Regions from separate parts of the Streptomyces sp. enrichment culture genome, predicted to be linked through region 4. Evidence: riboswitches for the same ligand, from Rfam matches in the RefSeq annotation. Region 4 holds a riboswitch; each other region holds the start of a gene.

Region 1 (7,554 bases), 1.0 Mb from region 4:
GCCGGCGCCCGGCGGGGAGTTCGACCTGAAAGCGCTGCTGGCCGAGCGCGGTACCGAGCGTTACGAGTTGCACGCCCGGTACCTGAACCACCAGTTGCCGCGCATGCTGCACACCATCGGCTTCGACAAGGTCTACGAGCGGGCCGAGGGCGCGTACTTCTGGGACACGGACGGCGCCGACTACCTGGACATGCTCGCCGGATTCGGGGTGATGGGCCTTGGCCGCCACCACCCCGTCGTCCGCAAGGCGCTGCACGACGTCCTCGACGCGGACCTCGCCGACCTCACCCGGTTCGACTGCCAGCCGCTGCCCGGGCTGCTGGCCGAGCGGCTGCTCGCGCACAGCCCGCACCTGGACCGGGTGTTCTTCGGCAACAGCGGCACGGAGGCCGTCGAGACCGCGCTGAAGTTCGCCCGGTACGTCACGGGCCGGCCGAGGATCCTGTACTGCGCGCACGCCTTCCACGGGCTGACCACCGGCTCGCTGTCCGTGAACGGCGAGTCCGGCTTCCGGGACGGCTTCGCCCCGCTGCTGCCGGACACGGCCGTACCGCTCGGCGACCTGGACGCGCTGGCCCGGGAGCTGAAGAAGGGCGACGTCGCCGCCCTGATCGTCGAGCCGATCCAGGGCAAGGGCGTGCACGAGGCCCCGCCCGGCTATCTGCGCGCCGCCCAGGAGCTGCTGCACCGGCACAAGGCCCTGCTCATCGCGGACGAGGTGCAGACCGGACTCGGCCGCACCGGCGACTTCTACGCCTATCAGCACGAGGAGGGCGTCGAACCGGATCTGGTGTGCGTGGCCAAGGCGCTGTCCGGCGGCTATGTGCCGGTGGGCGCCACCCTGGGCAAGGACTGGATCTTCAAGAAGGTGTACTCCTCGATGGACCGGGTGCTGGTCCACTCGGCGAGCTTCGGGTCCAACGCCCAGGCCATGGCGGCGGGCCTGGCCGTGCTGTCCGTCATGGAGAACGAGCAGATCGTCGCCGGTGTCCGCCGCACCGGAGAGCTGCTCAAGGCCCGGCTCACCGCCCTGATCGACAAGTACGAGCTGCTCGCCGACGTACGCGGCCGGGGCCTGATGATCGGCATCGAGTTCGGCCGGCCCCGCTCGCTGAAGCTGCGCGGCCACTGGACCATGCTGCAGGCGGCCCGCAAGGGCCTGTTCGCGCAGATGGTGGTGGTGCCGCTGCTCCAGCGGCACCGGATCCTCACCCAGGTCTCCGGCGACCACCTGGAAGTGATCAAGCTGATTCCGCCGCTCGTCATCGGGGAGCGGGAGGTGGACCAGTTCATGGACGCCTTCACCGCCGTGATGGACGACGCGCACAGCGGCGGCGGGCTGGTGTGGGACTTCGGGAAGACACTGATGAAACAGGCGGTGGCCAACCGGTAGCCGGGGGCAGGGGACAGGGGACGGGGCGAGGTTCCCGGCCCTTTTGCCTGTGGGGCAAGAAAATTGCCTCACAGGCAAGAGTCGGGCTCAATGGAGACATGAGCTCCTCCGCCGCCGGGCCGGGCCCCGAGCCCGCCGGTGACCTGTCGACCATGGCCCCGCAGCTGCGCGCCCTGCGCCGCCGGGCCTCCCTGACGCTGGAGGCGGCGGCCCGCGAGGCCGGGCTGTCGCCGGCCCATCTGTCCCGTCTCGAGACCGGGCAGCGCCAGCCGTCGCTGCCGATGCTGCTCGCCCTCGCCCGGGTCTACGGTACGACGGTCTCGGAACTGCTCGGCGAGACGGTCGCCGGCCGGGACGCCGTGGTGCGCGCCGCCGACATGGAACCGACCGCGGCGGGCGGCTGGACCTACTGGCAGGCCGGCGCGCCCGGACGCGGCATGCAGGCGCTGCGCGTGCACGTGCCGCACGGCTCCCAGGGCGACATCGTGCGGGTGCACCCCGGCGAGGAGTGGCTGTACGTCCTCAAGGGGCGGCTGCGGCTGCGCCTCGGCGACACCGTCCACCGCCTCGGACCGGGCGACAGCGCGCACTTCGACTCGCTGACCCCGCACCGCATCGCCGCGGAGGACCCGGACGGGATCGACCTGCTCTTCGTCCACACCCTGTTGCAGAGCCCGACGGCCGCGCTGTGCCTCGGCCCCACCACCCATGTCACCGGAGAGACGCCATGAGCGGAGTCCAGAAGAAGAACGAGCGCCAGATCTGGGTGCGGCTGTTCATCTACGTGGTGGCGGGGCACGCCTTCGCCGCTTTCCTCTATCTGCTGTTCGCCGTCGGGTCGAAGTAGCCGGCGAAGCGGCCGACGGAACAGCCGCGCGGCCGTGACCGGCCTCAGTCGAGCAGCCGCTCCCGCAGCCGCTCCCGGACCGCCGGGGTGACCTTCAGTCCCTGTTCCAGGTAGGGGTCGACACCGCCCCAGGTCTCCTCGATGGTGTCGAAGGCCGCCGACAGGTACTCCGCGCGGGCGTCGAAGAGCGGGCTGAGCAGCTCCATGACCTCGGGGGAGTAGGCCGCGGCGGAGCTGCTGCTGCGGTGCACCTTGTAGCGCCGATGCTTGGCGTTGGACTCCAGGTAGTCGGCGATGATCGCCTCGCGCTCGACGCCCAGCGCGAGCAGCGTCACGGCGATCGACAGCCCCGCGCGGTCCTTGCCCGCCGCACAGTGCATCAGCGCGGGCACGCTGTCCTCGGCGAGCGCGTGCAGGACCCGGGAGTGCTCGGCGGTGCGCTGCTTGATGATCACGCGGTACGAGGCGATCATCCGGCCGGCCGCCTTGCCGTCGGCCAGCAGCTCCCGCAGCTGGTCCAGGTCGCCGTCGCGCACCATCTTCCAGAACTCGGCGCCGTCGGCCGGGTCAGACAGCGGCAGGTTCACGTTGCGCACGCCCGGCAGTTCGACGTCCGGGCCCTCCAGCTTCTGGTCCGCCGCGTTGCGGAAGTCGAAGATCGTGTGCAGGCCCAGGGAGGACAGGAAGACCGCGTCCTCGGCGGTCGCGTGCGCGAGGTGGCCGCTGCGGTAGAGCACGCCGTGCCGCACCCGGCGTCCGTCGACGGTTGGCAGACCGCCCACGTCACGGAAGTTGCGCACTCCGGCCAGTTCGGGCTCGGTCGACGGGACCTGCTGCGTCACGTGGGCTCCTCCCAGTCGGACCCGTCCGCGCTGTTCGCCTACGGGCACGCGTCCGACCATACGACATGGATTCCTGAGGCAATGAAGTCGTCCACAGGCGGGATACCCGACCAGGGGAGGCGTTGTCCACAGGTGCGAATGCCGCAGTTCTCCGACTCCGTCGCATATAGGTGAACTGTCCGAATTGGAACCTTCGTCGTAACTCGCTCTGGAGTAAAGGGTTCTGGAGAGGTGTCACGTGAGGAGCGTCATATCCGTGACGGTGGGTCGCCCGTCATGTCCACGTAATTCATGCGTTTTTCAAGGGCTTTTGGATAAACGGGCTGCCCGGTAATCGACGGAGGGTGACCGGGAATTCAGTGTCCGAAAAGATCGAAAAGCGCGCGCGGGCAACCTTTCGCTTGTCCTGGTGCGTCTTGCTCGCTTACGTTCCACACCGATCCGAGCGGAACGCCGAATCCTGCCGCTGCTCGGTGCCCGCGCAAACTCACCCGTCCACGGCAGGAGCGGGGGACCCACAGGTACGACCGCCTGTTCCGGTTCCCGGAACGGCTCGGGGTACAGCCACGCCTCGGCGTGGCCGGGCATCTCCAGTCCGCACCCGACAGCTCACCTCGCAGGCGCCGGAGAGGAATTCGCCATGCCTGCCAAGGGTAAGCACCGCCGTCCGAAGACCCTTCGTTTCACCCGTTCCATCGCCGTCGCCGGAACCGGCGGCGCCGCGCTCGCCCTCCCCCTGATGGGGGCCGCCGGCGCTCACGCGGCCACCCCGCAGTCGGTTTCCGAAAAGGCCGTCCAGTCGGTCGCCTCGGTCCAGCAGACGGCCGGGACGAAGGCCGCCGAGAAGAACTCCGCTCCGCGCACCTACACCGTGAAGTCCGGCGACTATCTGTCGAAGATCGCCGAGGACCAGAACGTCGAGGGCGGCTGGAAGAAGCTCTACGCCGACAACCGCGCGGCCGTCGGCGAGGACCCCTCGCTGATCCATCCCGGCCTGAAGCTCTCGATCGGCGGCAAGGCCACGGCCGGCTCCGCCGAGTCCTCGCCCTCAGAGGCCGCCAAGCCGTCGCGGTCCACCCAGTCTTCGCAGCCGGCCGAGGCGTCGCAGCCGGCCGAGGCGTCGCAGCCGGCCGAGTCGCCGTCCTCGAACGCGCCCACCACCACCACCACGCAGGCGGCCCAGGCCGCCCCCGCCGCCGCCGGTTACGTCGCCCCGGCGTCCGGTGCGGGTGTCGGCACCGCCTACAAGGTGGCGGGCAGCATGTGGTCCAGCGGCTACCACACCGGTGTCGACTTCGTCGTCCCGACCGGCACCTCCCTCAAGGCCGTCGGCTCGGGCACCGTCGTCTCCGCCGGCTGGGCCGGCGCGTACGGCAACCAGGTCGTCATCAAGCTCGCCGACGGCTACTACGCCCAGTACGCCCACCTGTCCTCCCTCTCCGTGTCGGCCGGGCAGTCCGTGACCGCGGGCCAGCAGGTCGGTCTGTCGGGTTCGACCGGCAACTCGACCGGCCCGCACCTGCACTTCGAGATCCGCACCACGCCGAACTACGGCTCGGACATCGACCCGGTGTCCTACCTCCGCTCGAAGGGTGTCGCGCTCTGACGCCACCCGCCCACGCCGGTTCCTGACCCCGGCGCCACGAGCCACCGAAGGCCGGACCCCGATCCCCGGGTCCGGCCTTCGGTGTTGCCGTCCCGCGGGTTCGTGGCCGGTTCGTGGCGGCCGTGTGGCGGCGGGGCCCAGGGTCTCGACAGGGCGAGGCCGGGAAGACACGGTGATCCACGACAGGCGGCAAGCGCCTTCTAAGTGCACTTGCCCAGTGCTTCCCATGCGAAGGAGCGCTTCCCCGTGCCCACCACCCGCAGAGCTTTCGGAGTTCTGGCGGCCGGTGCCGCCCTCACCGTCGCGGGCGCCCCCGCCGGGTCCGCGCAGGCCGCGCCCCGCCACCCGCGCCGACGCCTGATCGCCCGCGACGACTTCCGCCACGGCCTGCGGCAGTGGGTCACCGAACTCCAGGACGGAGGCGCCGTCACCGCCTCGCGCGGGGTGCTGGACATCGACGTGCCCAGCGGGGCGGACGGTGTGGTTCAGGCAGCGGCTCCAAGGCGCGTACGTCATCGAGTACACCGCCACCCCCGTCGCCGCCGGCGGTCCCAACGACCGGGTGTCGGACCTCAACAACTTCTGGAACGCCACCGACGTCCGGTCCCCGCACGACCTGTTCGCCACCCCGCGCGGTGGCGCGCTCGCCGAGTACGACCACCTCCGGACGTACTACGTCGGCTACGGGGCCAACGGCAACACCACGACCAGGCTGCGCCGGTACGTCGGCGAGGCCGGGGTGCGTCCGCTGATCCACGACTGCACCGAGCCGCTGCTGGTGCCCGGCGCGCCGAACCGGGTGCGGATCGTCTCCGCCGGGCAGGCCGTCCAGTGGTGGAACAACGGGCGGCTCGTCTTCGACCACACCGACCCGGAGCCGTACACCGAGGGGCACTTCGCCTTCCGTACGGTGTGGAGCCGTTTCCGGATCAGCGACTTCCGCGTGTGGCGCCTTATTCCTCAGTTGACCAATCCTTGAAGAGTGGCTTATCTCACCGCCCGTCAACCCCTGCTTACGGTCGCGTAGGTCACATTCAAAGGTGAATCATGGTCCGACGTGGCAGACGATTCGAAGAATGACAGCAGATCAGTGATCGGGTCGTACGTGGCGGTGGGGGACAGCTTCACCGAGGGCGTCGGCGATCCCGGCCCCGACGGGGCGTTCGTGGGCTGGGCCGACCGGCTCGCGGTCCTGCTCGCGGACCGGCGGCCCGAGGGCGACTTCCGGTACACCAACCTCGCCGTGCGCGGAAAGCTGCTCGACCAGATCGTGGCAGACCAGGTGCCGCAGGCCGTCGAACTCGCGCCGGACCTGGTCTCCTTCTGCGCCGGCGGCAACGACATCATCCGGCCCGGCACCGACCCCGACGAGGTCGCCGAGCGGTTCGAGCGGGCGGTCGCCGCGCTGGCCGCCGCCGCGGGCACCGTACTGGTCACCACCGGGTTCGACACCCGGCGCGTGCCGCTGCTGAAGCATCTGCGCGGCAAGATCGCGACGTACAACGGGCACGTCCGGGCCGTGGCCGACCGCTACGGCTGCCCCGTGCTCGACCTGTGGTCCCTGAGGTCCGTCCAGGACCGCCGGGCCTGGGACGACGACCGGCTCCACCTCTCACCCGAGGGTCACACCCGGGTGGCGCTGCGCGCGGGCCAGGCGCTGGGCCTGCCCGTCCCCGCCGACCCGGAGCAGCCGTGGCCGCCGCTGCCGCCCCGCGGCACCCTGGAGGTCCGGCGGGACGACGTGCACTGGGCGCGCGAGTACCTGGTGCCGTGGATCGGCCGTCGCCTGCGCGGGGAGTCCTCCGGCGACCACATCACCGCCAAGGGCACCCTGTCGCCGGACGACATCAAGATGCGGATCGCGGCGGTGGCTTGAGCGCCGGGGTGCTGCGGCGGGGCCGCCGGGCGCCGAATCGCCGGGCACGGGCGCCCGAGGGTGCCCGTGCGGCCCGCCCTACTCCTGCGGCAGCCCCAACTCCCGGGCCAGTGCCTCGTCCACCCACTGCTGGGCCCGCGCGCGCGAGACGGTGCCGCCGTACGAGGTGAGCTGTACGGCGAGTCCGTCGAGCAGGGCGGTGAGGCGCAGGGCGGTGCCGGCGGGGTCAGGGCACTCGAACTCGCCCGCCGTGACCCCCTCGGCGATCACCTCGGTCAGGGCGGCCTTCCACTGCCGGTCGAGGTCGCGGGTGACCTCCCGCAGGGCGGGCTCGCGCAGCGCGGCCGACCAGCCCTCGATCCACAGCCGCCAGCCCTTGGCCTGACCGGTGGGCGCGTACCAACGCACGGCCGCGCGGAGCCGGCGCAGCGCCGTGGTCCGGCGGCCGAGCAGTCCGCGCAGACGCGCGAGATCGTCCTCGGCGGCGTACGCGAACGCGGCCGCGACCAGCTTCTCCTTCGTCGAGAAGTGATAGAGCACCAGCGCGTTGCTCACCCCGAGGACCGAGGCCACGTCGGCGATGCGGACCGCCGTCACGCCCCGCGCCTCGATCTGCGCCACCGCGGCGCGCAGCAACTCCTCACGCCGCTCCGCCACGCTCAACCGCACTCTTGCCACGGCGTCACCCTAATGGGCGCGGCGGGCGGTTCACCGGCCGTCCGTCACCGGTACCAGCCGAAGCGCTCGGCGATCACCGGCAGCCGCTCCTCGGCGAGGGCGTGCGCGGCGGCCCGCGGGGTTGTCGCGTCGGCCTCCGCGCGCGCCAGCATCCGGTCGGTCAGGGTGCGCATCGCGCGGCGGGTGTGGGCCAGCGCCTCGTCCGCGTCCGCCCCGATGTCGCCGAAGAGGGTCCACCACCACCAGGCGTTCGTCCCGGAGTTGACGACGACGTCGGGCAGCACGGTCACGCCCCGCGAGGTCAGCGTTTCC
Region 2 (7,554 bases), 1.4 Mb from region 4:
GAGAGGTGAGCGGGGCGGGCCCGGTGTCCGTATTCTCTGATCATGGCCCCTCCCACCGCATATGCCGCGCGCACCACGTACTCGCTCATCGCCACCGACCTCGACGGCACCTTGCTGCGCGGCGACGACACGGTCTCCGACCGGTCGCGCGCCGCGCTCGCACGGGTGACCGCGGCCGGGGCCCGGCATCTGGTGGTGACCGGCCGCCCGGCGCCCCGGGTGCGTCCGCTGCTGGAGGACCTGGGCGGCACGGGGCTGGCGGTGTGCGGGCAGGGTGCGCAGCTCTACGACGTGGGCGCCGACCGGCTGTTGTGGTCGGTGACCCTCGACCGGGAACTGGCGGAGCACGCGCTCGGCAAGATCGAGGCCGAGGTGGGGCAGGTGTACGCGGCGGTCGACCAGGACGGGACCGACGGCCTGACGCTGATCGAGCCCGGCTACCGGATGCCGCACCCCACGCTGCCCGCGGTGCGGGTCGGGCGCCGTGAGGCCCTGTGGGGCGAGCCGATCAGCAAGGTGCTGCTGCGCCACCCGACGCTGTCCGACGACGAGTTGGCGGCGGTCGCCCGCTCGGTGATCGGCTCGCTCGCGACCGTCACCATGTCGGGGCCGGGGACGGTCGAGCTGCAGCCGTGCGGCATCACCAAGGCGACCGGGCTGGCGCTGGCGGCCGAGCATCTGGGGCTGTGCGCCAGGGACACCCTCGCCTTCGGCGACATGCCGAACGACATCCCCATGTTCGACTGGGCGGCGCACGGCGTCGCCATGGCCAACGCCCATCCCGAACTGAAGGCGGTGGCCGACGAGGTCACCACGTCGAACGAGGACGACGGCATCGCCGTCGTCCTCGAACGTCTCTTCAGTCCCGCCGTGCGGCCTCAGCCTCAGTACGCGCCGAAGACGTTGTCGATGGAGCCGTAGCGGTCGGCCGCGTAGTTGCAGGCCGCCACGATGTTCGCGACCGGGTCGTACGGGTCGTAGGCGGTGCCGGGCACGTGGTACGCGGCGAAGGTCGGGTCGATGACCTGGAGCAGGCCCTTGGACGGGGTGCCCTTGGCGGCGTTCGAGTCCCAGTTGTTGATGGCCAGCGGGTTGCCGGAGGACTCGCGCATGATGTTGCGGTAGATGCCGTCGTAGCTGCCCGGGATGCCGTGCTGGGCCATGATCGTCATGGCCTCGCGGATCCAGCCGTCGAGGTTGTTGGGGTACGCCGTCACGGCGGTCGTCGCGGCCGGGGTGGCCGCGGAGGCGGTCGTCGCGCCGATCAGCGGCATGGCGAGCACGGCGGCACCGGTGCCGGCGACGGCGAGGGTGCGGGCGAGACGGGCACGGCGGCCCTTGGCCGGCTGGCTCTTTGCGGGCAGACCGTTTGCAGGCATGGCGAATTTCCTCTCCGGCGCCTGCGAGGTGAGCTGTCGGGTTCGGGCTGGGAGGTGCCCGGCCGTGTGCCACGGCACACGATTTCACCCCAAGCCGTACCGGGGCGATGCCCGGCCCGGCGACTTACCTGGGTCCCCCGCTCCTGCCTTGCGAGTGAGTTGGCGGATCGATGTGCGGGCGGCGGCAGGATTCGGCGTTCCGCCCGACGGACCGGGAAGTTATGCGAGAGCACATGTCCGGAACAAGTGGCGGAATCACATATCGTGCCCGTTGGCCATGATCAGTCCGTTTGGGGTACTTGATCCTTTGCGACTGCCAAGAGTCAACTGCCAATGGGGGATGGGTTTTCGGGGGAAAACCGCGAAAGGGCCGCGTAAACGTCCTCGTGAGTCAAGTCACGTGCGTGCACAAGAATGGCAAATCGGGCAATAAGGCCAGTTGTGCTCAAGTCGCCGTCACCCGGCGGTTCGTGGGATCCGCTTCTCCCAAGTCCGGTGGAACACGACCTCGTCGCCCTCGGTGCAAATCACCTCATTGATGGACATAAAGGTATTCGCGTCGCAGTCGATCTCCGAGCGGGTGCGGACCGTCGTGTCCCAGGCCATGTCCGGCCGGTGCAGCCGGATCGACCAGTCCGCGCGGGCGCGGGGGGAGAGCGGATCGTCGTCGCGGACCGTGTACGTCTCCCGCGCCTCCTCGGTGCACTCCAGTCCGTCGGGATACATGCGCGTGCCGCCGTACCGGGGCCCGGCCTCCAGCCGCCACTCGCCCCCGGCCACGTCCCGCACCACCAGCCGCTCGGGGCGGGGCTCGTCCAGCGTGGCGGGAACGCTGACGCCGAGCGGCGCGGCCTGCTCCGGCTCCTCGAACCCGATCGCCCCCGCGGCCTCCCGCGCCCGGACCGGCAGCTCCAGCGTGCTGCCGGCCGGCTCCAGGGTGAAACCGGCCGCCGACTCCGGCTGCGGCCAGACCCACGGCCAGTACACGGAGGAGACGGCGAGCCGGATGCGGTGGCCGGGCGCGAAGGCGTGGCCGATGCCGGCCAGCTCGAACGTCACGTCCTCCGTCGCCCCCGGCTCCCACGGGACCGCGCGGTCCGGGCCCCGGCGCGCCGACAGGTTCAGCACACCCCGGGTGACCAGTGTCGACGCGCCGTCCGGCGCCACGTCGCACAACCGGGCGATCACCTGCCCGCGCGGCACCTCGCAGGTCAGGCGCAGCCGCACCCGGGGCCGCCCCAGCACCCAGGTCTCCTCGGGCACCGCGAACTCGAAGCAGGCCGACCGCGCGTCCTCCTCCCGCTGGTCGGGCGGCAGGTCGGTGTCGCCGCCGCGGGGGAGGAACCGGCCGGCGTCGAGGCCGGTGTGCAGGGGGGACCGTACGAGCGCGGGGGCGCCCTGGAGTGCGTAGGTGATCGGTGTCACGTTCGGTGAGGGCCAGGAGGGCTCGCCGACCCAGCGGCCGGGCAGCGCGGGGTACGTCGTGGCCGGGCGGTGCGAGTCGGTGACGTACGCGCGCAGCAGGGGATCCGTGAGGACGCCGGTGTCGGCGCCCTTCAGCCAGTGGTCCCACCAGCGCAGGGTCTCCTGGAGGAAGCCGATCGCCGGGCCGGGTGGCAGCCCGCGGTCGGGGTACTGGTGGGACCAGGGGCCGATCAGGCCCCGGACGCGATCGGCGGGGAGATGTTCGACCAGGCGGAGCACGGTGTCGCGGTACGGGTCGTGCCAGCCGCCCACCGCGAGGACGGCGGCCCGGATCGCCCCGTAGTCCTCGCGGACGCCGTCGGCGCGCCAGTACGCGTCCCGGGTCTGGTGGGCCAGCCAGGTGTGCAGAAAGGGTTCGACCTGCTCCAGGCGGCTCAGCCACAGTTCACGCCAGGCCTCGCCGGCGTACCGCGGGTCGGGCGGGCGGGCGGTGAAGGCGAGCATCGTCGCCGACCGGGCGTGCATCTCCGCCGCGAGGACGGAACCTCCCAGGTAGTGCACGTCGTTGTCATATCGGTCGTCCGTGGCGCAGACCGTGACGACCGCCTTGAGCGGCTCGGGCGCGAGGGCCGCGATCCGGAGGGAGTCGGAGCCACCCCAGGAGATGCCGAACATGCCGACCTTGCCGTCGCACCAGGGCTGGGCCGCCAGCCAGTGCACCACCTCGACGCCGTCGGCCGCCGCCCGCGCCGGGTGCGCGTCGGCGGGCAGCCCCTCGCTGTTCCCGTGCCCGCGGGCGTCGACCCGGACGGAGGCGTAGCCGTGGCCCGCGTACCAGGGGTGGCGCTGGGCGTCGCGCGGCGCGGTCCAGTCGGTCAGCCGGTCCGGCAGGTACTCGAGGAGGGCGGGCACGGGCTCGTCCGTCAGGGGGCGCCACACGCGCGCGTGGAGAGAGGTCCCGTCCGGCAGCGGGATCCGGGTGTCGTCGTGGGTCGTCTCGTGGGGGAAGGACGTGCGGATGCGGATGCTCATCGGGGGCCTCGGTGGGGCGGTCGGGGTACCTCCGGAGGGCCGCTGGGGTGCGGTTCCGTAAATATCCCTTCTTATGAGCTGATCAAAAACATACCGGTCGTGATCCGATACCGCCCGTGCTGTAACCGTGGGCGGCATCGGTGATCGAAACGTGACCGGATACGCTGACTTGAGTGAAGGCAGCGACGTATCGACAAACCGCGTAAGCGCCGGTAGACACCAGCAGACAGGAGACCCCTCGTGACCGTCGTCGGGCCGTTCGGGCTGAGCGTGCGGGACCAGGCTCTGGAAGCCGATGTCCAGGCCGGATTGGCGGCTGTCGAGGAAGGGTTGCTCGAGGCCACCAAGAGCGAGGTCCCCTTCATCACGCAGGCCGCGCAGCACCTGGTGCGGGCCGGCGGGAAGCGGTTCCGGCCGCTGCTCGTGATGCTCGCCGCCCAGTTCGGCGACCCCTACGCGCCCGGAGTCGTGCCCTCCGCCGTAGTGGTGGAGCTCACCCACCTGGCGACGCTGTACCACGACGACGTGATGGACGAGGCGGCCGTCCGGCGCGGGGTGGCCAGCGCCAACACCCGCTGGGGCAACTCCGTCGCGGTCCTCACCGGCGACTTCCTCTTCGCCCGCGCCTCGCACATCCTCGCCGACCTCGGACCGGAGGCGGTGCGGGTGCAGGCCGAGGCGTTCGAGCGGCTGGTCACCGGGCAGATCCTGGAGACCGCCGGACCGCAGGACGGCCGCGACCCCGTCGACCACTACCTCGACGTGCTCGGCGGCAAGACCGGCTCGCTGGTCGCGGTGTCCTGCCGCTTCGGCGCGATGATGTCCGGGGCCGACGAGGCGGTCGTGAGCGTCCTCACCCAGTACGGGGAGCGCCTCGGCGTCGCCTTCCAGCTCGCCGACGACGTGCTGGACATCGCCTCCGACTCCCACGAGTCCGGCAAGACCCCCGGCACCGACCTGCGCGAGGGCATCGCCACCCTGCCCGTGCTGCGGCTGCGGGAGCAGGCGGCGCGCGGCGGACGGGCCGAGGACATCGCCCTGTGCGAGCTGCTGGAGTCCGACCTCAGCGACGACGCGCGGCACGCCGAGGCGCTGGCCGCGCTGCGCGCCCACCCGGCGCTGGAGCAGGCCCGCCGCGACACCGTGCGGTACGCCGAGGAGGCGCGGGCCGCCCTCGCCCCGCTGCCGGACTGCTACGCGAAGCGGGCGCTAGTGGAGCTGTGCGACGCGGTGGTCCACCGGGCCGGCTGACCCCGGACCGTCCCCGAGAGCCGTGCACCGGCGCCCAGTTGAGGCCCCCTCACCCCTACGGGTCGGGGGAGGCATCGGCCCGGGGTGTCATACCGGAGCAGTACGTCGAGTTGAGCCCGCGGTCTGACGAAAACCGTTCTCGCCTTTGGTCAGATGGGAAGCGCGAAAAGCAACCAGTCCTCACCCAATCGGGTGAGAATGGGCGGGCCGACGACGGAGGTAGGGCACACATGGCACCGTACGAATCCGACGACAGCACGGCGACCCGGCGGCGGAAGGCCGCCCGCTACGCCGTTCCGGTCGCGGTGTTGGGCGTGGCGGCCGGGACCATCGGGCTCGTCCCCGCGCTCGCCGACTCCGGCAGCCCCGACCTGCCGAAGATCACCGCCGAGCAGCTCATCCAGAAGATCGCCGAGTCGGACGTACAGCAGCTGTCCGGCACCGTGAAGATCACCACCGACCTGGGGCTGCCCGACCTCGGCGGCCTCGACGGAGCCCTCGGCTCCGGCGCGACCGCGCCCGGCGGCGAAGGCGACGGCTCCGCCGCCGACCCGTCCGCCAAGCTGACCGAGCTGGCGACCGGCACACACACCCTGCGCGTCGCGGCCGACGGCCCCGACCGGCAGAAGCTGTCGGTGCTGGAGAACGCCGCCGAGTACAGCCTCATCCACAACGGCGACGACGTCTGGGGCTACGACAGCGCGTCCAACGAGGTCTTCCACGGCACCGCCGGCGAGAGCGGCAAGCACGCCGAGCAGCCCGCCGCCACCCCCAAGGACTTCGCCGAGCAGGCGCTGAAGGCGGTCGACGACACCACCTCCGTCACCGTCGACGGCACCGCTCAGGTCGCCGGACGGGACGCCTACAAGCTGGTCATCGAGCCCAAGCAGTCCGGCTCCACCGTCGGCGCGATCAGCATCGCCGTCGACGCGAAGACCGGCCTGCCGCTGAAGTTCACCCTCACCCCGGCGAGCGGCGGCGCCGCCGTCGTCGACGCGGGCTTCACCCGGATCAGCTACGCCGAGCCCGCCGCCTCCACCTTCGACTTCACCCCGCCCAAGGGCGCGAAGGTCACCGAGGAGAGCGAGGCCGAGCGGCCGGTCTCCCCGCAGGACGAGGAGGACTTCGCCAAGGGGCTCGACAAGGGCCTCGAAGGACTGAAGGTGATCGGCGAGGGCTGGAACTCCGTCGCCGTCCTCGAGACCGGCGGCGAGGGCATCCCCAGCGGCGACGAGGTCGGCGGCGACCTGGGCGGCTTCATCGGCTCCCTCGGCGACCAGGTCGAGGGCGACTTCGGCACGGGCACGGTCTTCAAGACGCGCCTGATCAACGCCCTGATCACGGACGACGGCAAGGTCTACGTCGGCGCCGTCACCCAGGACGCGCTGGTGAAGGCCGCCGACACGCGGAAGTAGACACACCCCAGGTGAAGCGAGGGAGCCCATGCAGCGACCGCCCGCCACGAAACCGGACGGCGACGACGAAGGCGTCATCACCACCCGTGCGCTCACCAAGCGCTACCGCGGCGGGCAGCTCGCCGTCGACGGCCTCGACCTGACCGTCCCGGCGGGCAGCGTCTTCGGCTTCCTCGGCCCGAACGGCTCCGGCAAGACCACCACCATCCGCATGCTGATGGGCCTGATCGAGCCGACCTCCGGCACGGCGCGGGTGCTCGGCCGGCCCATGCCGCGCGCCGCCCGCGCCGTACTGCCGCAGGTCGGCGCCCTCATCGAGGGCCCGGCCCTGTACGGCTTCCTCTCCGGCCGCGACAACCTCCTGCGCTACGACGCCGCCGACCCGACCGCCGATCCGCGCACCCGGCGGGCCCGGGTCGCGGCGGCGCTGGACCGCGTCGGACTCACGGCGGCGGCCGGGAAGAAGGCGAAGGCGTACTCCCTCGGCATGAAGCAGCGCCTCGGCCTCGCGGCGGCGCTGCTCCAGCCCCGCCGGCTGCTCGTCCTCGACGAGCCGACCAACGGCCTCGACCCGCAGGGCATGCGGGAGATCCGCACCCTGGTCCGGGAACTCGCCGACGACGGCACCACCGTCTTCCTCTCCTCCCACCTGCTCGACGAGATCGAGCAGGTCTGCACGCACGCCGCGGTGATGGCCGGGGGGCGGCTCATCACCCAGGGCACGGTCGCCGACCTCGCGGCCGGACTGCGGGGCCGGCTCGTCGTGGTCACCCCGGACACCGGGGACGCGGCCCGCGTGCTCAAGGAGTCCGGGGTCGGGGACGTCGTGGTGGGGGAGGAACGGGTGAGCGGGGAGGCACCCGAAGGGGAACTCGCCGACCTCAATGCCGCATTGGTCTCGGCGGGGGTGCGAGTGCGTGGCTTCGGGATCGAACGGGCGTCGCTGGAGGACGCGTTCATGGCACTGACGGGGGAGGGCTTCGATGTCGCGGGCTGAGGTCGCGGACGGCGTGCGCGACGGTCGTACGCCCAGCCCGCTGTGGACCCTCGGT
Region 3 (7,554 bases), 2.8 Mb from region 4:
GCAGGGCGGCCCGGCCGGTCAGCCGGGAGCGGCGGGCCTGGCGCCGGGTCTGCGAGCGGTAGACCCGGGCGGCGGTCTGCTCGCCCAGCAGTCTGATCCTGGTCGCGGTGGAGAACCGGTCCCGGTCCTTCACGGCCATCGTCCCGCCTCCCCGTTCGCTTGCGCGTCTTCACCGGCGCGTGTACGTGCGTACGTCCCCGCACACGGTACGGGACCGAGTACGGGGACGTACGTACGACGCTTCCTACAGGCGCGTGCCTCAGCCCTTGCGGGGCTTACTGGTTCGCAGAGCGAAACCGCGGGAACGCGCTGCGGCCGGCGTACACCGCGGCGTCGTCGAGGATCTCCTCGATGCGCAGCAGCTGGTTGTACTTGGCGACGCGCTCGGAGCGGGCCGGGGCGCCCGTCTTGATCTGGCCGCAGTTGGTGGCGACGGCCAGGTCGGCGATGGTGACGTCCTCGGTCTCGCCGGAGCGGTGGGACATCATGCACTTGAAGCCGTTGCGCTGGGCCAGCTCGACGGCGTCCAGGGTCTCGGTGAGCGAGCCGATCTGGTTCACCTTCACCAGCAGGGCGTTGGCCGCGCCCTCCTCGATACCGCGGGCCAGGCGCTCCGGGTTGGTGACGAACAGGTCGTCGCCGACGAGCTGGACCTTGTCACCGAGCTTGGCGGTGATGGTCTTCCAGCCCTCCCAGTCGTCCTCGAACAGCGGGTCCTCGATGGAGACCAGCGGGTACGCGTCGACCAGCTCGGCGTAGTACTCGGTCATCTCGGCCGCCGAGCGCTCCTTGCCCTCGAAGGTGTAGACGCCGTCCTTGTAGAACTCGGACGCGGCCACGTCGAGGGCGAGGGCGATCTGCTCGCCGGGGGTGTAGCCGGCCTCCTTGATGGCCTCGAGGATGAGGTCGAGGGCCTCGCGGTTGGAGCCGAGGTTCGGGGCGAAGCCGCCCTCGTCGCCGAGGCCGGTGGCCAGGCCCTTGCCCTTCAGGACCTTCTTGAGGGTGTGGTAGACCTCGGCACCCCAGCGCAGCGCCTCGGAGAAGGACTCCGCGCCGATCGGGGCGATCATGAACTCCTGGATGTCCACGTTGGAGTCGGCGTGCGAGCCGCCGTTCAGGATGTTCATCATCGGCACCGGCAGCAGGTGCGCGTTCGGGCCGCCCAGGTAGCGGAAGAGCGGGAGGTCGCTGGCCTCGGAGGCGGCGTGGGCGACGGCGAGCGAGACGCCGAGGATGGCGTTGGCGCCGAGGGAGCCCTTGTTGTCGGTGGCGTCCAGGTCGAACATGGCCTGGTCGATCAGGCGCTGCTCGGTGGCGTCGTAGCCGACGAGCTCCGGGCCGATCTGCTCGATGACGGCCAGGACGGCCTTCTCGACACCCTTGCCGAGGTAGCGGTTCGAGTCGCCGTCGCGGAGCTCGATGGCCTCGAAGGCGCCGGTGGAGGCGCCGGACGGGACGGCGGCACGACCCGTGCTGCCGTCGTCGAGGCCGACCTCGACCTCGACCGTGGGGGTGCCTCGGGAGTCGAGGATTTCCCGGGCTACGACGACGTCGATGGACGGCACGAGCATCTCCTTCATGGATGTGACGCGGTTGGCAGGCCGCGGGTGTGGCTCTGCGAGACGAGCCTATCCGGCTCGGCGCGATCGGCCAGCCGACCGCCCACCCCGTGGACGGAACCGAGAGTAAATTGTTTCCGAACGGAACAAAGACCGTTTCGAAAAAACGACCATGAAAGAGAACCCCGCCCCGGCGCGTACGGGGGAACACGCACCGGGGCGGGGAGTCTGAAGGGCCCCTCTTACTTGAGGTGCAGCTGCTGGCCCGGGTAGATGACGTCGGCGTCGTCGACGATGTCCTTGTTCAGCTCGAACAGCCTCTGCCAGCCGCCCTCGACGCCGTGCTCCTCGGCGATCGTGCTGAGGGTGTCGCCCTTGACGACCTTGTACTCGCCGTCGCCCTTCTCGACCTTCTTGCCGGTCGGGGTGGTGACGGTCTTCTCGGCCTTCTCGGTCTGCTGCGAGGCGGCCGGGCGCTCGGCGGAGCGGGAGGCGCTCTGCTCCTCGGTCTCGCGGGCGGCGGTGCCGCTGCCGCTGTCGTTCGAGGCGGCGGCGCCACCGCCGTACGGGGTGCTGGACAGGTTGACGCCGCAGTGCGGCCAGGCGCCCTTGCCCTGGCCCGCGAGGACCTTCTCGGCGATGGCGATCTGCTGGTCCTTGCTGGCCTGGTCGGCGGTGGCGGCGTACTGGGTGCCGCCGTACGCGGCCCAGGTGGAGGCGGAGAACTGCAGACCGCCGTAGTAGCCGTTGCCGGTGTTGATGGACCAGTTGCCACCGGACTCGCACTGGGCGACGGCGTCCCACTCGGACGCGGTGGCGGCGGAGGCGGAGCCGGCCGCCATCAGCGGTGCGGCGACGGCGACGCCGGCCACACCGGCGACGGCGATGGCGCGGGTGGCCTTGGACGGACGACGGTGCTTGCCCTTGCCGGAAAACAGCATGGATCGATCCCCTCACCGACGCCTGCGAGGTGAGCTGTCGGGTTCGGGCCGGTTGAGTTGCCCGGCCGCGGCTCTCGCGAGCTGCGGCTCCACCCCTAGCCGGTTCCGGCGTCGAGTCTCCTCAACTGCCGGACCCGGCACTTACCTTGGGTCCCCCGCTCCTGCCTGCGGCGCTTGACGCGACGACTGTTCCCGTACGGCCGCTGGCAGGATTCGGCGTTGCGGCAGCCGGGGCTCGCGATGGCGAGCGATCCCGACCGTAGGCAGGCGATCCGCCGGATTTCAAAGAGGATCAGGGCTTCTGAGACCTATCTCTCACCGCATTCATAACGGACATTAGCCCCGAAGTGTGACGCGAACTCCGGCTACTTTTCGCCCGGTTCGACCCCTACCTCAAGGGTCTGACCGGGGATGATGAGGTTGGGGTCGGCGCCGACGGTCTTCTTGTTCTCGGCGTAGAGCGCGGTCCATCCGCCTTGCAGCTCAAGGGAGTCCGCGATGCCCGAGAGGCTGTCGCCGGAGCGGACGGTGTAGGAGCCGTCGGCCGCATCACGCGCCGCCGCGGCGTCACGGGAGGCGTGACGGCCGGAGGGCTCGGTCGTACGGGCGTCGGCGGCGTCCTCGTCGGCGCTCTCACCGCGGTGGCGGCCGGTGCCGGTGGAGAACTCCGAAGAGGAGTCGGCCTGTCCGGAGTTGTCCGAGTCGTCCCTCTTGGCGGTGGCCGCAGGGGAGTCGCCGGCACCCTCACCGTCCCTCTCGGAGGAACCGTCCGCCGGGGACGACGAAGCGTCAGACGACGGGCCATTCGTGGCAGATCCGGAATACTCAGAGCTTTCGGAGCTTTCAGACCCCTTGCCCTTTCCGCCCTTTCCGCCCTTTTCACCGGAATCCGCCGAAGTGGATGATTCCGTAGATTCCGACGAGTCGGACAAGCCGGACTCGCGGCTGTCCGAGGAGTCCTCGTCGTCCGGGGTGGCCGTCGCGCCCGACGCCGCGTCGGCGGCCAGGCCCGTGTCCACGCCCGGCGCGCCGGAGTCGCCGTCCAGGCCGGCGAGCAGTCCGCAGGTGAGCCAGGCGCCGACTCCCTGGTCGGCGAGGATTCTCTCGGCCACGGCTATCTGCTGCGAACGGCTCGCCATGTCGGGGCTCTCCGCGTAGTCCGAGCCGCCGTACTTCAGCCAGTCGTCCTGGGAGATCTGAAGACCGCCGTAGTAGCCGTTGCCGTTGTTCGCGCTCCAGGAGCCACCGCTCTCGCACTCCGCGACCCTGTCCCACGTCGTACCGCTGGCGGCGCTCGCGCCGGTGGCGCCGAGCAGCGGAATGGCGATCGCGGACCCGGTCACTCCGGCCGCGACGATGAGAGCCGGAGCCTGGCGGGGGCGACGGTGACGACCGTTCCCGGAGAGCATGCGGGGACCTTTCCCGAGACAGCAGTGACGGCACGACGGGGTGGTACTCGGCGCCGTGCTGATGGGTGAACGTATAGGCAGACGATCACTTGTCACAAGTTAATGCCGCGTAGATCACGTGTAGATCACAGAGGCGAAGGAGTGTCATGTTTGTGACGGGCACGCGAAGTAGCCGTGACATGAGGTGCACGGAGTTGCCGTCCGGCCGTCACAAGTCGGGCGGCACCGGCCAAACGGGGTCGGCTGTCAGGCCTCCGGCGTGAACTCCACCGGCAGCGTGCGCAGTCCGCGCATGATGAGGCCGCCGCGCCAGCGCAGGTCCGCGGGGTCCGCGGCGAGGCGGAGGTCCGGGAGGCGGGTGAGGAGGGTGGCGAGCGCGGTCTGGCCCTCCAGCCGGGCGAGCGGGGCGCCCAGGCAGTAGTGGATGCCGTGGCCGTACCCGAGGTGCTGGTTGTCGCGGCGGGCGAGATCGAGCGTGTCGGGGTCGGTGAACCGGGCCGGGTCGCGGTCGGCGGCGGCGAGGACGACGAGGACCGGGTCGCCGGGGGCGATGTCCTGTCCGCCGATGGTGAGCGGCCGGGTCGCGAAGCGCCAGGTGGCCAGCTCCACGGGGCCGTCGTAGCGCAGGAGTTCCTCCACGCCGGTCTCCAGCAGGGCGTGGTCGCCCGCCGCGAGGGACTGCTGGAGGCGGGAGCGCTGCTCGGGGTGGGTGAGCAGGGCGTAGGTGCCGTTGCCGATCAGGTTGACCGTGGTCTCGAAACCGGCGAACAGCAGGATGAACGCCATCGCCGCGGCCTCGTTCTCGGTCAGGTGCTCGCCGTGGTCGGAGGCCCGGATGAGAGCGGAGATCAGGTCCTCGCCGGGCGCGGGCTCGGCGGGCAGCGCCGCCCGCTTGCGGTGGATGAGGTCGGCGAGATAGCCGCGCATCTTCTTCACCGAACGCGCGACCCCGCCGCGCGGGCCGCCACCGTGGCGGATCATCATGCCCGCCCAGTCCCGGAAGTCGTCCTGGTCCTCGCGCGGCACGCCCAGCATGTCGCAGATGGCGTAGATGGGCAGCGGGAAGGCGAACTCGTGGATGAGGTCGGCGGAGCCCTCGCGGGCGAAGCCGTCGATGAGACGATCGGTCAGCTCCCGCACGCGCGGCGCGAACTCGGCCACACGCCGGGGTGTGAACGCCTTGGAGACGAGTCGGCGCAGCCGGGTGTGGTCCGGCGGGTCGATGTTGAGCAGATGCGTCATCAGCTCCGCCTTGCGCTCCCCCGGGATGCCTGTCTTGCCCTTGGCGTGCGCGGGTTCGTCGTGATGCGCCGGGTTCTTCGACAGCCGCTGGTCGGCCAGCGCCTGCCTGGCGTCGGCGTACCGGGTGACCAGCCAGGCCTCCACCCCGCTGGGCAGCCGGGTCCGGTGCACGGGGGCGTGCTCGCGGAGCCAGGCGTAGGCGGGGTAGGGGTCGGTGGCGAACTCCCAGGTGAAGAGTTCCGGCGCGGGAGGAGACGCGGGAGCGGGCGCCGGAGCGGGCGTCGCGGGGTGGGGCCGGCCGGTCACGTCGTCGGCTCCCCTGCCTCGTAGGCCCTGATCGCGTCCCGGTACGCGCGGGCCGCCGCGCGCAGGGCCGCCTCCGGGTCGGTGCCCTCGGCCTCGGCTCGCGCCGCCATGGCGAGGAGTTCGTAGCCGATGCCCTCGGTGGCCGGCAGGGGGACGTCCAGTCCCGCCGTCCGGGCGCGGGACGCCAGCTTCGCGGCGAGGGCGAGGCCGGGCTGGTGCAGGGGGATGCCCTCGGTCACGGAGGCCCGCTGCTTCTCCTGGGCCTTGGTGCGCAGCCAGTGCTCCTTGACCTCCTCCGGCGTGGCGGCCTGCGCGTCCCCGAAGACGTGCGGGTGCCGGTGGATCAGCTTGGCGACGATGCCGCCGGCCACGTCGTCGATGGAGAAGGGCTCCTCGATGTCCTCCTCGGCGATCCGGGCGTGGAAGACGACCTGCAGGAGGACGTCGCCCAGTTCCTCGCGGAGCTCGTCGCGGTCGCCGTCCTCGATCGCCTCGACGAGTTCGTACGCCTCCTCGATGCCGTACTTGGCCAGCCCCTTGTGGGTCTGCCGGGACGACCACGGGCACTCGGCGCGGATGCGGTCCATGACCTGCACGAGGTCGAGGAGCCGGGCGCCCGGCAGGTCGTAGGAGGCGGGCAGCAGCTCCAGCTCGGGCATCCGCACCCGGCCGGAGCCGGCGAGCCGCGCGAGCCCGTCCGTCAGGGCCGGCTCGCCCTCGCCGGTGGCGACGACGACCACGGTGTGTCCGCCGGCGCAGGCGTCGACCAGTTCCTCGGCGGTCGGCGCGGCCTCGTCGACCGCTATGCCCGCCTCCCGCAGATAGGGCAGCTGCGGGTGCGCCCCGTCCGCGCACAGCACGCGGTCGGCGGTGTGCAGGGCCTGCCAGGCGGGCCAGGAGAGCAGGCCGGGGGCGACGCGGTGGCTGGTGGTGAGCAGGACGACGCGGCCGGGGTGGGGGCCGACCGGGTCCTGGGCGCCTTCGAAGCTGGTTCCGTTCACGATCCGAACGTAACCCACGGCGCCGACATGCCTCCGCGGTTGTCCACAGGCACGGTGTGATCATCGGACCGGCGCCGCGCCGTACCGTTCCTTCTGCTCCTTCTGCTCCCTCTGGGCGCTCAGGCCGCGGAACGCGTCACGCCGGCTGCTGCGGCTGGGCCGTGACCTCCCGCACCCACGGCGTCCCGGCGTCGACGCGGCTGCTCTTCTCCACGTCCCAGCTGCCGTAGCGCGGGTTGACGGAGACGTCCAGGTCGGCGGAGGCCTTGGACAGGGCCTCCCAGAAGGCCGGCTGGCTGGTGTCGGTGCCGAGCTTCGCGGCGAGCTTCTGCGCCTCCAGCTGCAGGCGCAGGTTCTCGTCCAGGCGCTCCGGCGCCACGCTGTACTGCTGGAGCCATGCCGTCTGCAGCGCCCTCGACCCGCCGACCTGCTGCTCCAGACCGGACCGCATCTCCTGGATCTCCTTGCGGGTCACGGTGATGCCGGCGTCCTGGGCGGCGCGGTGCAGCACCCGGTCGAGGACCATGCCGTGCAGGGTGTCGCGGGTGAGGCTGCCGGACTTGGCGATGGCCTGCGCGTACTGCGCGTCGTCGGTGACCGCGGCCCGCTGGGCCGAGCGGACCTCGTCGACCCGGTTCTCCAGCTGCGCGACGGTGATCCGCTGATCGCCGACCACGGCCGCCGCGCCGGGACGCGCATCGTTTCCGCAGGCGGTGAGGAGGGGCGCCGCGGCGATCGCGGCGGACAGCAGGAGCGCGGTGCGACGGCGGCGGTGCAAGGAAACCTCCCGAGGAGATTGTGCGACGGTGCACAAAGTCTTGCGGTGATCGATGGTAGGCAGGGGACCGGCTCTGGCCAACCCATTCGACCAACGATTCACCGCCACTTCGGGCACCGCCGCGCCCGCGCGGCGCTCAGGGGGTCAGCGCACCTGCCCCAGCCACTGGAGGGTCCGCCGTACCTCCGCCGCCAGCGGATGACCGGGGCCGCCGGTCCGTTCCACGTCGTGCAGCAGCCGTACGAGGGTGTCGTGGGCGGCGGTGCGGTCGCCGAGGGCGAGCAGGAGGTGGCCGATGCGGCGGCGGACGTCGTGGGC
Region 4 (7,554 bases):
GCGAGCTGGAAGACGGTGGGGTACGGCTGCCAGGCGCCGGGCTCGGTCCACGGCTGCCAGCGCAGCTGGTTCATCAGCTGGCCGGTGGCGGGATCGCGCACGGTGTAGCCGGGCAGGCCGTGGGCGCCGGGCGGCAGGCCGGTGCCGACGGAGGCCAGCGAGGTGGCGGTGGTCGCCGGGTAGCCGGTGGTCAGGGGGCGGCCGGTGCCGCCGCGGGAACTGGCGATCAGCGAGGTCAGGAAGGGCGCCTCGTCGGGGTGCGCCTTCAGCTGCTCCCAGCCGAGGCCGTCGATCAGGAACACGCAGTTCCGGTCGGCGGCGGTCAGCTCCGGGATGGCGGCGGTCGTGCCGGGCACGCCCATGCCGGCGGCGAGCGTGGGCAGCAGGTCGGCGAGCGAGCCGGTGCCGTACTCGGGCAGGGGGGCGGAGTCTACGGCGAGGGGTTCCGGGTGGGGGCCCCAGGCGGTGGGCGGCTGCACCATCAGCGGGTCGGGTCCGCGGTCGCCTCGGAGATGGCCTGGGCGAAGACGAGCGCCTGGCGCACCGTCTCCGGGCCGTCCCCGGCCTCGCTGACGCGCAGGCTGAGGTCGTCCGCCGTGGAGCTGCCGGTGTAGCCGTGGTCGGCCTCGCAGTTGGGGTCGCCGCAGGCGGCGGGCTCCAGGTCGATGCGGGAGACGGCGCCCCAGCCGATGGTCAGCACGATCTCGCGCGGCAGGGTGCCCGGCGTGTACGACTCCGGGTTGGCGACGACCCGGCTGACCACGACCGACGAGATCCGGCCGAGCTTCACGGACTCCGTGGAGGTGGTCGCGTAGGGCGTCGGGGAGGTGTTGTCGGCGGCCTGCTCGTCGGTGTGGCTGACGATGAAGCGGGTGTCGGTGAGGACCAGCACGGTCACATGCCGGCGGACCTCGTTCTGGTCGAACGTCGTCTCCTGGTGGACCAGGTACGACCGGATGGGCTCACCGCCCACGGCGGCCTCCACCGCCTCGGCCACGAGGGCCGGGTAGTAGCCGCTGCGCTCGATCGCCGCACGCAGCCCCTGGGTCGTCGTACTGGTCTTGGCCATGCCGTCCATCCTACGGGGGCGCACTGACTGCGAGGCACCGCTCGGCGCCCTCCGCCCGGGTCGGAAACGTCTCAGTAGGCGGGGAGCGTGCGAGGGCCCAGGTCGTCGCGGGCGGGCGGCGGGGCCAGCCGTACCGAGGCACCGAGCACGCTCACGCCCTGGGTGGCGACCACGACGGGCTCGAGGGTGACCGCGACCACCTCGGGGTGGTCGTCGACCAGCCGGGAGACGCGCAGCAGCAGCTCCTCCAGGGCCGGGGTGTCGACGGGGGCGGAGCCGCGCCAGCCGAACAGCAGCGGTGCCGTGCGGATGGACCGGACCAGGGTGGTCGCCTCGCGGTCGGTGACCGGGATCAGCCGGTGCGCCATGTCGCCGAGCAGCTGCGAGGGCGCCCCGGCGAGGCCGAAGGAGAGCACCGCTCCGGCGGCGGGGTCGATCACGGCCCGTACGACGGTGTCCACCCCGCGCGGTGCCATGCCCTGCACCACCGGGCGCAGCGCCTCCGGCCTGCCGAACAGCTCGGTCAACTCGGTGTACGCGCGCCGCAGTTGTTCCTCGTCCGCGAGGTCGAGGCGTACGCCGCCGAGGTCCGCGCGGTGTCGCAGGTGCGGGGCGGTGGCCTTGAGGGCGACCGGGTAGCCGAGGGCGCGGGCGGCGGCGACGGCGTCCTCGGGGGTGGGGGCGGGGAGGGCGCGGCGCACCTGGACGCCGTAGCGGCCCAGCAGCTCGCAGGTCTCCTCGGTGCCGAGGGTGAGGCCCTGCCCGCGTGAGAGGAGGCCGTCGATCAGCCGGGCGGCGCCCTTCTCGTCGATGTCCTCGTACTCCGGCACCTTGCCGGGGTCGGCGGCCTCGCGTCGCCACTGCGCGTACTTCACGGCCTCGGCAAGGGCGCGGACCGCGCGTTCGGCGGCGGGGTAGGCGGGGATGAGGCGGGTGCCCTCGGGGGCGTCGGCCGCGGGGGCCGGTTCCGGTCCCGTGTCGGGCGCCGTGGTGTCCGTCGTCGCGGCACGCGCGCGGGGCGCGGTGCTCGCGGCGGCCGAGAGGGCCTCCGCGAGTCCGCCCAGTTCGACGTGCACGACCAGGACCGGCTTGGAGGGGGCCCGCTCGGCCGCCGAGCGCAGCGCCTCGGCGAGCGCCGCGTCCCCGGCGGACTCCTCGCCGATCGCCGGTATCGCCGTGACCACGACCGCGTCGCACGAGTCGTCGGCCAGGGCGCGGGACAGCGCCGCGCGGAAGTCCTCGGGCGTCGCGGCGGTCGTCAGGTCCAGCGGGGGTGTGGGCCTCAGGCCCTCCGAGAGGCAGGCGTCGTAGGTCAGCACGCCCAGGGACTCGGAGTTCCCGAGGATCGCCACGCGCGGTCCGCCGGGCAGCGGCTGGCGGGCGAGCAGCAGTCCGGTGTCCACCAGCTCGGTGATGGTGGACACCCGGATCACGCCGGCCTGCCGGAGCAGTGCGGAGACCGTGGCGGGCGGCAGCCGGGTGGCGCGGACGGCGTGCCCCTGGGGGGCGGATCCGGCGCCCTGGACGACGACGAGGGGCTTCGCCGCCGCCGTGCGGCGGGCCAGGCGGGTGAACTTGCGGGGGTTGCCGATGGACTCCAGGTACATCAGGACGACGTCGGTGTCCGGGTCGTCGTACCAGTACTGGAGGACGTCGTTGCCGGACACGTCCGCGCGGTTGCCGGAGGAGACGAAGGTGGACACGCCGGTGACGCCGGTGACCCCGCCGCCGCGCCGGTGCAGCCGGGAGAGCAGGGCGATGCCGATGGCGCCGGACTGGGCGAACATGCCGATGCGTCCGGGGCGTGGCGGTTCGGGGGCGAGGGAGGCGTTGAGGCGGATCAGCGGGGAGTTGTTGATGACGCCGAAGGCGTTCGGCCCGATGATCCGCATGCCGTAGGCGCGGGCGAGGCGCACCAGGGCCCGCTGGCGCTCGCGCCCCTCGGGGCCGCTCTCGGCGTATCCGGCGGAGAGCACCACGAGTCCCTGGACGCCGTGCTCGCCGCACTCGGCGACGACCTCGGGCACGTGCTCGGCGGGGACGGCGACGACCGCGAGGTCCACGGGCCCGTCGATGTCCCGCACGGAGCGGTACGCCGGCACCCCGTCCAGCTCCTTCAGCCCTTCGGGCAGAGCCCGGTTCACGGCGTGGAGCCGCCCGGTGAACCCGGCGTCCCGGATGTTGCCGAGCACTCCGCGCCCGACCCCGCCGGGGGTGCGGCCGGCGCCGACGACGGCGACCGAGCCGGGGGCGAGCAGCCGCTGCACGGAGCGTGCCTCGGCGCGCTGTTCGCGCGCGTACTGGACGGCCAGGGAACGGTCGGTGGGTTCGAGGTCCAGTTCCAGGCGGACGACGCCGTCCTCGAAGCTGCGCTTCTGGGTGTACCCGGCGTCCGTGAACACCTTGATCATCTTGGTGTTGGCGGGCAGCACCTCGGCGGCGAAGCGGCGGATGCCGCGCTCGCGGGCGACGGCGGCGATGTGTTCCAGCAGGGCGGAGGCGACGCCGCGGCCCTGGTGGGCGTCCTGCACCAGGAAGGCGACCTCGGCGTCGTCGGCGGGTGCGGAGGCGGGCAGTCCGTTCCCGCCGATGCGGTCATAGCGTACGGTGGCGATGAACTCGCCGCCGATCGTGGCCGCGAGTCCCACCCGGTCCACAAAGTCGTGGTGCGTGAAGCGGTGGACGTCCTTCGCGGACAGACGCGGGTAGGGCGCGAAGAAGCGGTAGTACTTCGACTCGTCCGAGACCTGCTCGTAGAAGCTGACCAAGCGCTCGGCGTCGTCAACGGTGATGGGGCGGACGCGCGCGGTGCCGCCGTCGCGCAGCACCACGTCGGCTTCCCAGTGGGCGGGGTACTCGTGCCGGTCCGACGAGGTCTGCATGGGCCCCAGAGTACGGCTCGCGTCCGACAACGGCGCGGGGCAGTCTGTGAAGGACGGGAGTACGGACCGAGGCCGCGGTCCGGCGACACCCGAAGGACGGGCACAGGACCGTCCGGGCGCGCTTCACGATATGGGAAACTGGTCTAGACAACCTGAACACCTGAAGGGCAGCAACACATGGCTGAGCGCCGCGTCAACGTCGGCTGGGCCGAGGGCCTCCACGCCCGCCCCGCCTCCATCTTCGTCCGAGCCGCCACGGCCGCAGGCGTCCCGGTGACGATCGCCAAGGCTGACGGCAACCCCGTCAACGCGGCCTCCATGCTGGCCGTCCTCGGCCTGGGCGCCCAGGGCGGCGAGGAGATCGTCCTCGCCTCCGACGCCGAGGGCGCGGACATCGCTCTCGACCGCCTGGCCAAGCTGGTCTCCGAGGGTCTCGAGGAGCTTCCCGAGACCGTTTGACGCTCGCGCGCCGGTCACCCGAAGCCGCGTCGCCCTTTCCGGGCGGCGCGGTTTCGCTTTTCCGCCGGGGAATTCCGGGCATGCGGACGCCGCACGCACGATCAATTACGGCGTGCCGAAAAAGGGCACGGAAAACAGTCCGCCCGCCGAATAACTGCTCTTTGTATACGGCTCTCGTGTTAATGCCGCAGGCCCGACATGTTTACGGCATGTTGCGAATTCCTCACACGGTCCGCGCGCTCCCCTCCGGGGCCGAACCGCAGCCGGTGCGTGCCGGTCGAGCGCTCGGCGTGCACGGCGGTGATCGCCCGTGCGCGCTCGCTGTCGCCGCGGGCCACGGCGTCGACGATCGCCCCGTGCTCAGCCCAGGCCTCCACCGGGCTGACCGGCGCCTCCACCGCGTACATCCAGGCGATCTTGTGCCGCAGCTGGCTCAGCATCGACGTCAGGGCCGGGCTGGCGGAGGCCTGGGCGAGCGTCTCGTGGAACCAGCCGCCCAGGGAGCGCAGGTCGTCGCTGTTGCCCCGGCGGGCCCGCTCCTGGCCCAGCCGGACCAGACCGCGCAGCACCTTCAGATGCGCCTCGGTGCGCCGCTGCGCCGCGCGGGAGGCGCCCAGCGGCTCCAGCAGCAGGCGCATCTCCAGCAGGTCGGCGGCCTCCTGCTCGGTGGGCTCGGCCACGCACGCGCCCGCGTGCCGCCGGGTCACCACGAAGCCCTCCGCCTCCAGCGTGCGCAGCGCCTCCCGGACCGGGACGCGCGAGACGCCGTAGCGGCGGGCGAGCAGTTCCTCGGTGAGCCGGCTGCCGCGCTCGTAGACACCCGCGACGATGTCGTCCCGGATCGCCGAGCACACCGAATGCGCCGGAATACGCATGACCGACCTCCGCCTTAATCCCCGTGAAACGCCGACGATTGACGTCCGGCCAGTGACTCTATTGCAATGAGCCGCAATTTCCGATGGCGGGCCGGAAATCATGGATATTTTTTGGACATCGGGGCGCCCGAAACGCCGAAAGCCCCGGCTGGACGCCGGGGCTTCGGGGAGGGAGGAGGGCGAGGGACGGCGTCAGACGTTCACGCCGTGCGCGCGCAGGTAGGCGACCGGGTCGATGTCCGAGCCGTACTCCGCGCCGGTGCGGGCCTCGAAGTGCAGATGCGGGCCGGTGACGTTGCCGGTGGCGCCCGACAGGCCGATCTGCTGGCCGGGGGTCACGGTCTGCCCGACGGCGACGCCGATGGAGGACAGGTGGCCGTACTGGGTGTACGTGCCGTCGTGCATCCGGATGACCACCTGGTTGCCGTACGCCCCGCCCCAGCCGGCCTCGACGACCGTTCCGGAGCCGACCGCGTGGACTGAGGTGCCGCTCGCGGCGTGGAAGTCGACACCGGTGTGGCTGCCGGAGGACCACAGGGAACTGCCGGCCTGGTAGCCGGTGGAGACGTAGGAGCCGCTGATGGGCGCCACGAACGTGTTGAGGCGCTTGCGCTCGGCCTCCCGGGCGGCGCGCTCCTCGGCCTCGCGGGCCCGCACGGCCTCCGCCTCCGCCCGCTTCAGAGCGGCCGCCTCGGCCTTCTGCTCGGCGGCGGCCAGCTCGGCGGCCTGCTGCTGCGCGGCGGCCTGGGCGTCGATCTGCTCGGCGACCTCGTCGCCGAGGGTGAGGACCGGGAGTACGCCGGTCTGCTCGGCGGGGCTTTCGGCGGCGAGCGCCGGGCCCGCCAGGGTGCCGATGACGCCAGTGGTGGTGAGCGCCGCGACACCCGCCGCGCGGGCGGTGGTGCGCTGCATCCGGCTGGGACGACGATGCTTCCCGGTGGCGCGGGTCAACGCCATGAAGTGGCTGGTCCTTTCCTTCCTTCTCGCCTACCGGGTTAGCTGACGGGTTCGGAGCAGGAAGGTCTCCTACGGCCACCCTCGCTCAGGCGCGGGCGTCCGATTCACCCCAGGGACTGCACAGGTGGGTCCCCGGCTCCCCTGGCTCGCGCCGTACGGGGACTCGGCGATGACTGTCCGGTGCCGCGGATGCGGCGCACTGCCTGACGAACAGCCCGCACGACGCTAAGACGGACGGCTTTCAAATCCCAAACCAACGCGGGATTTTGTAGCGCATCCCACAGGGCAGACAGGCAACCTCCGCCTCAATTCGGACATCAAGGGGCCCTGGTGACGCTTCGGTCACCAGGGCCACTGCGCGTGCGTGTGCCCGCGCGGTCGTCTACTCGGCCGCCACCACGGTGACTTCGCCGATGCCCAGAGCCTCCACGGGCTCCTTGATCTGCGCCGCGTCACCGACGAGGACGGTCACCAGACGGTCCACCGGGAAGGCGTTCACGACCGCCGCGGTCGCCTCGACCGTGCCGGTCGCGGCCAGCTGCTGGTAGAGCGCCGCCTGGTAGTCGTCGGGCAGGTACTGCTCGACCTGGTCGGCCAGCGTGCTCGCCACGGCCGCCGCCGTCTCGTACTTGAGCGGCGCCACGCCGACCAGGTTCTGCACGGCCACGTCCCGCTCGGCGTCGGTCAGGCCCTCCGCGGCGAGGGTGCGCAGCACCGTCCACAGGTCGTGAAGGGCGGGGCCGGTGTTCGGGGTGTCGACGGAGCCGCTGATGGCGAGCATCGACGCGCCCGTGCCGTCCGGGGCGGACCGCAGGACCTGCCCGAACGCCCGCACGCCGTAGGTGTAGCCCTTCTCCTCGCGCAGGACGCGGTCAAGGCGGGAGGTGAGGGTGCCGCCCAGACAGTACGTGCCGAGCACCTGGGCGGGCCACACGCGGTCGTGCCGGTCGGCGCCGACCCGGCCGATGAGCAGCTGGGTCTGGACCGCGCCGGGGCGGTCCACGATGACGACGCGGCCGGTGTCGTCGGCGGTCACCGGCGGCACCGGCCGCGGCTCGGCCGAGGAGCCGGTCCAGGAGCCGAGGGTGTCGCCGAGCAGGGCGTCCAGGTCGATGCCGGTGAGGTCGCCGACCACCACGGCGGTGGCCGTGGCCGGGCGGACGTGCCGCTCGTAGAAGGCGCGGACGGCCGCCGAGTCGATCTTCGCGACCGTCTCCTCGGTGCCCTGGCGCGGGCGCGACATGCGCGAGGCCGCCGGGAACAGCTCCTTGGACAGTTCCTTCGCGGCGCGCCGGGACGGGTTGGCCAGCTC

What was found. A riboswitch is a leader RNA that binds a small molecule or an ion and turns the genes downstream of it on or off. The one in region 4 is predicted to bind cyclic di-AMP.
Region 1: another riboswitch for cyclic di-AMP. It lies ahead of ACSU6L_RS05315 (peptidoglycan DD-metalloendopeptidase family protein); the one in region 4 lies ahead of ACSU6L_RS09550 (M23 family metallopeptidase).
Region 2: another riboswitch for cyclic di-AMP. It lies ahead of ACSU6L_RS15580 (transglycosylase SLT domain-containing protein); the one in region 4 lies ahead of ACSU6L_RS09550 (M23 family metallopeptidase).
Region 3: another riboswitch for cyclic di-AMP. It lies ahead of ACSU6L_RS22055 (transglycosylase family protein); the one in region 4 lies ahead of ACSU6L_RS09550 (M23 family metallopeptidase).

Annotation. Positions count from the first base shown of each region.
Region 1 is NZ_OZ186847.1:1,234,605-1,242,158, reverse strand. It holds gene ACSU6L_RS05335 (aspartate aminotransferase family protein) at 1-1,393, shown strand, start outside; gene ACSU6L_RS05330 (helix-turn-helix domain-containing protein) at 1,492-2,124, shown strand; gene ACSU6L_RS05325 (DUF6126 family protein) at 2,121-2,240, shown strand; gene ACSU6L_RS05320 (tyrosine-protein phosphatase) at 2,285-3,082, opposite strand; cyclic di-AMP (ydaO/yuaA leader) riboswitch at 3,561-3,718, shown strand; gene ACSU6L_RS05315 (peptidoglycan DD-metalloendopeptidase family protein) at 3,723-4,688, shown strand; partial or broken gene ACSU6L_RS05310 (DUF6250 domain-containing protein) at 4,935-5,667, shown strand; gene ACSU6L_RS05305 (SGNH/GDSL hydrolase family protein) at 5,779-6,564, shown strand; gene ACSU6L_RS05300 (TetR family transcriptional regulator C-terminal domain-containing protein) at 6,643-7,242, opposite strand; gene ACSU6L_RS05295 (Glu/Leu/Phe/Val dehydrogenase dimerization domain-containing protein) at 7,287-7,554, opposite strand, start outside.
Region 2 is NZ_OZ186847.1:3,642,627-3,650,180, reverse strand. It holds gene ACSU6L_RS15585 (HAD family hydrolase) at 43-921, shown strand; gene ACSU6L_RS15580 (transglycosylase SLT domain-containing protein) at 885-1,379, opposite strand; cyclic di-AMP (ydaO/yuaA leader) riboswitch at 1,383-1,554, opposite strand; gene ACSU6L_RS15575 (CocE/NonD family hydrolase) at 1,836-3,830, opposite strand; gene ACSU6L_RS15570 (polyprenyl synthetase family protein) at 4,077-5,087, shown strand; gene ACSU6L_RS15565 (LolA family protein) at 5,318-6,502, shown strand; gene ACSU6L_RS15560 (ATP-binding cassette domain-containing protein) at 6,531-7,499, shown strand; gene ACSU6L_RS15555 (ABC transporter permease) at 7,486-7,554, shown strand, end outside.
Region 3 is NZ_OZ186847.1:5,005,210-5,012,763, reverse strand. It holds gene ACSU6L_RS22065 (FtsB family cell division protein) at 1-139, opposite strand, end outside; gene eno (phosphopyruvate hydratase) at 276-1,565, opposite strand; gene ACSU6L_RS22055 (transglycosylase family protein) at 1,802-2,500, opposite strand; cyclic di-AMP (ydaO/yuaA leader) riboswitch at 2,505-2,683, opposite strand; gene ACSU6L_RS22050 (transglycosylase family protein) at 2,866-3,909, opposite strand; gene ACSU6L_RS22045 (cytochrome P450 family protein) at 4,156-5,457, opposite strand; gene ACSU6L_RS22040 (nucleoside triphosphate pyrophosphohydrolase) at 5,454-6,458, opposite strand; gene ACSU6L_RS22035 (SurA N-terminal domain-containing protein) at 6,595-7,236, opposite strand; gene ACSU6L_RS22030 (protein kinase domain-containing protein) at 7,381-7,554, opposite strand, start outside.
Region 4 is NZ_OZ186847.1:2,241,659-2,249,212, forward strand. It holds gene ACSU6L_RS09525 (alkaline phosphatase family protein) at 1-482, opposite strand, end outside; gene ACSU6L_RS09530 (DUF5998 family protein) at 482-1,078, opposite strand; gene ACSU6L_RS09535 (bifunctional acetate--CoA ligase family protein/GNAT family N-acetyltransferase) at 1,141-3,951, opposite strand; gene ACSU6L_RS09540 (HPr family phosphocarrier protein) at 4,129-4,410, shown strand; gene ACSU6L_RS09545 (GntR family transcriptional regulator) at 4,590-5,285, opposite strand; gene ACSU6L_RS09550 (M23 family metallopeptidase) at 5,478-6,242, opposite strand; cyclic di-AMP (ydaO/yuaA leader) riboswitch at 6,256-6,421, opposite strand; gene ACSU6L_RS09555 (M16 family metallopeptidase) at 6,625-7,554, opposite strand, start outside.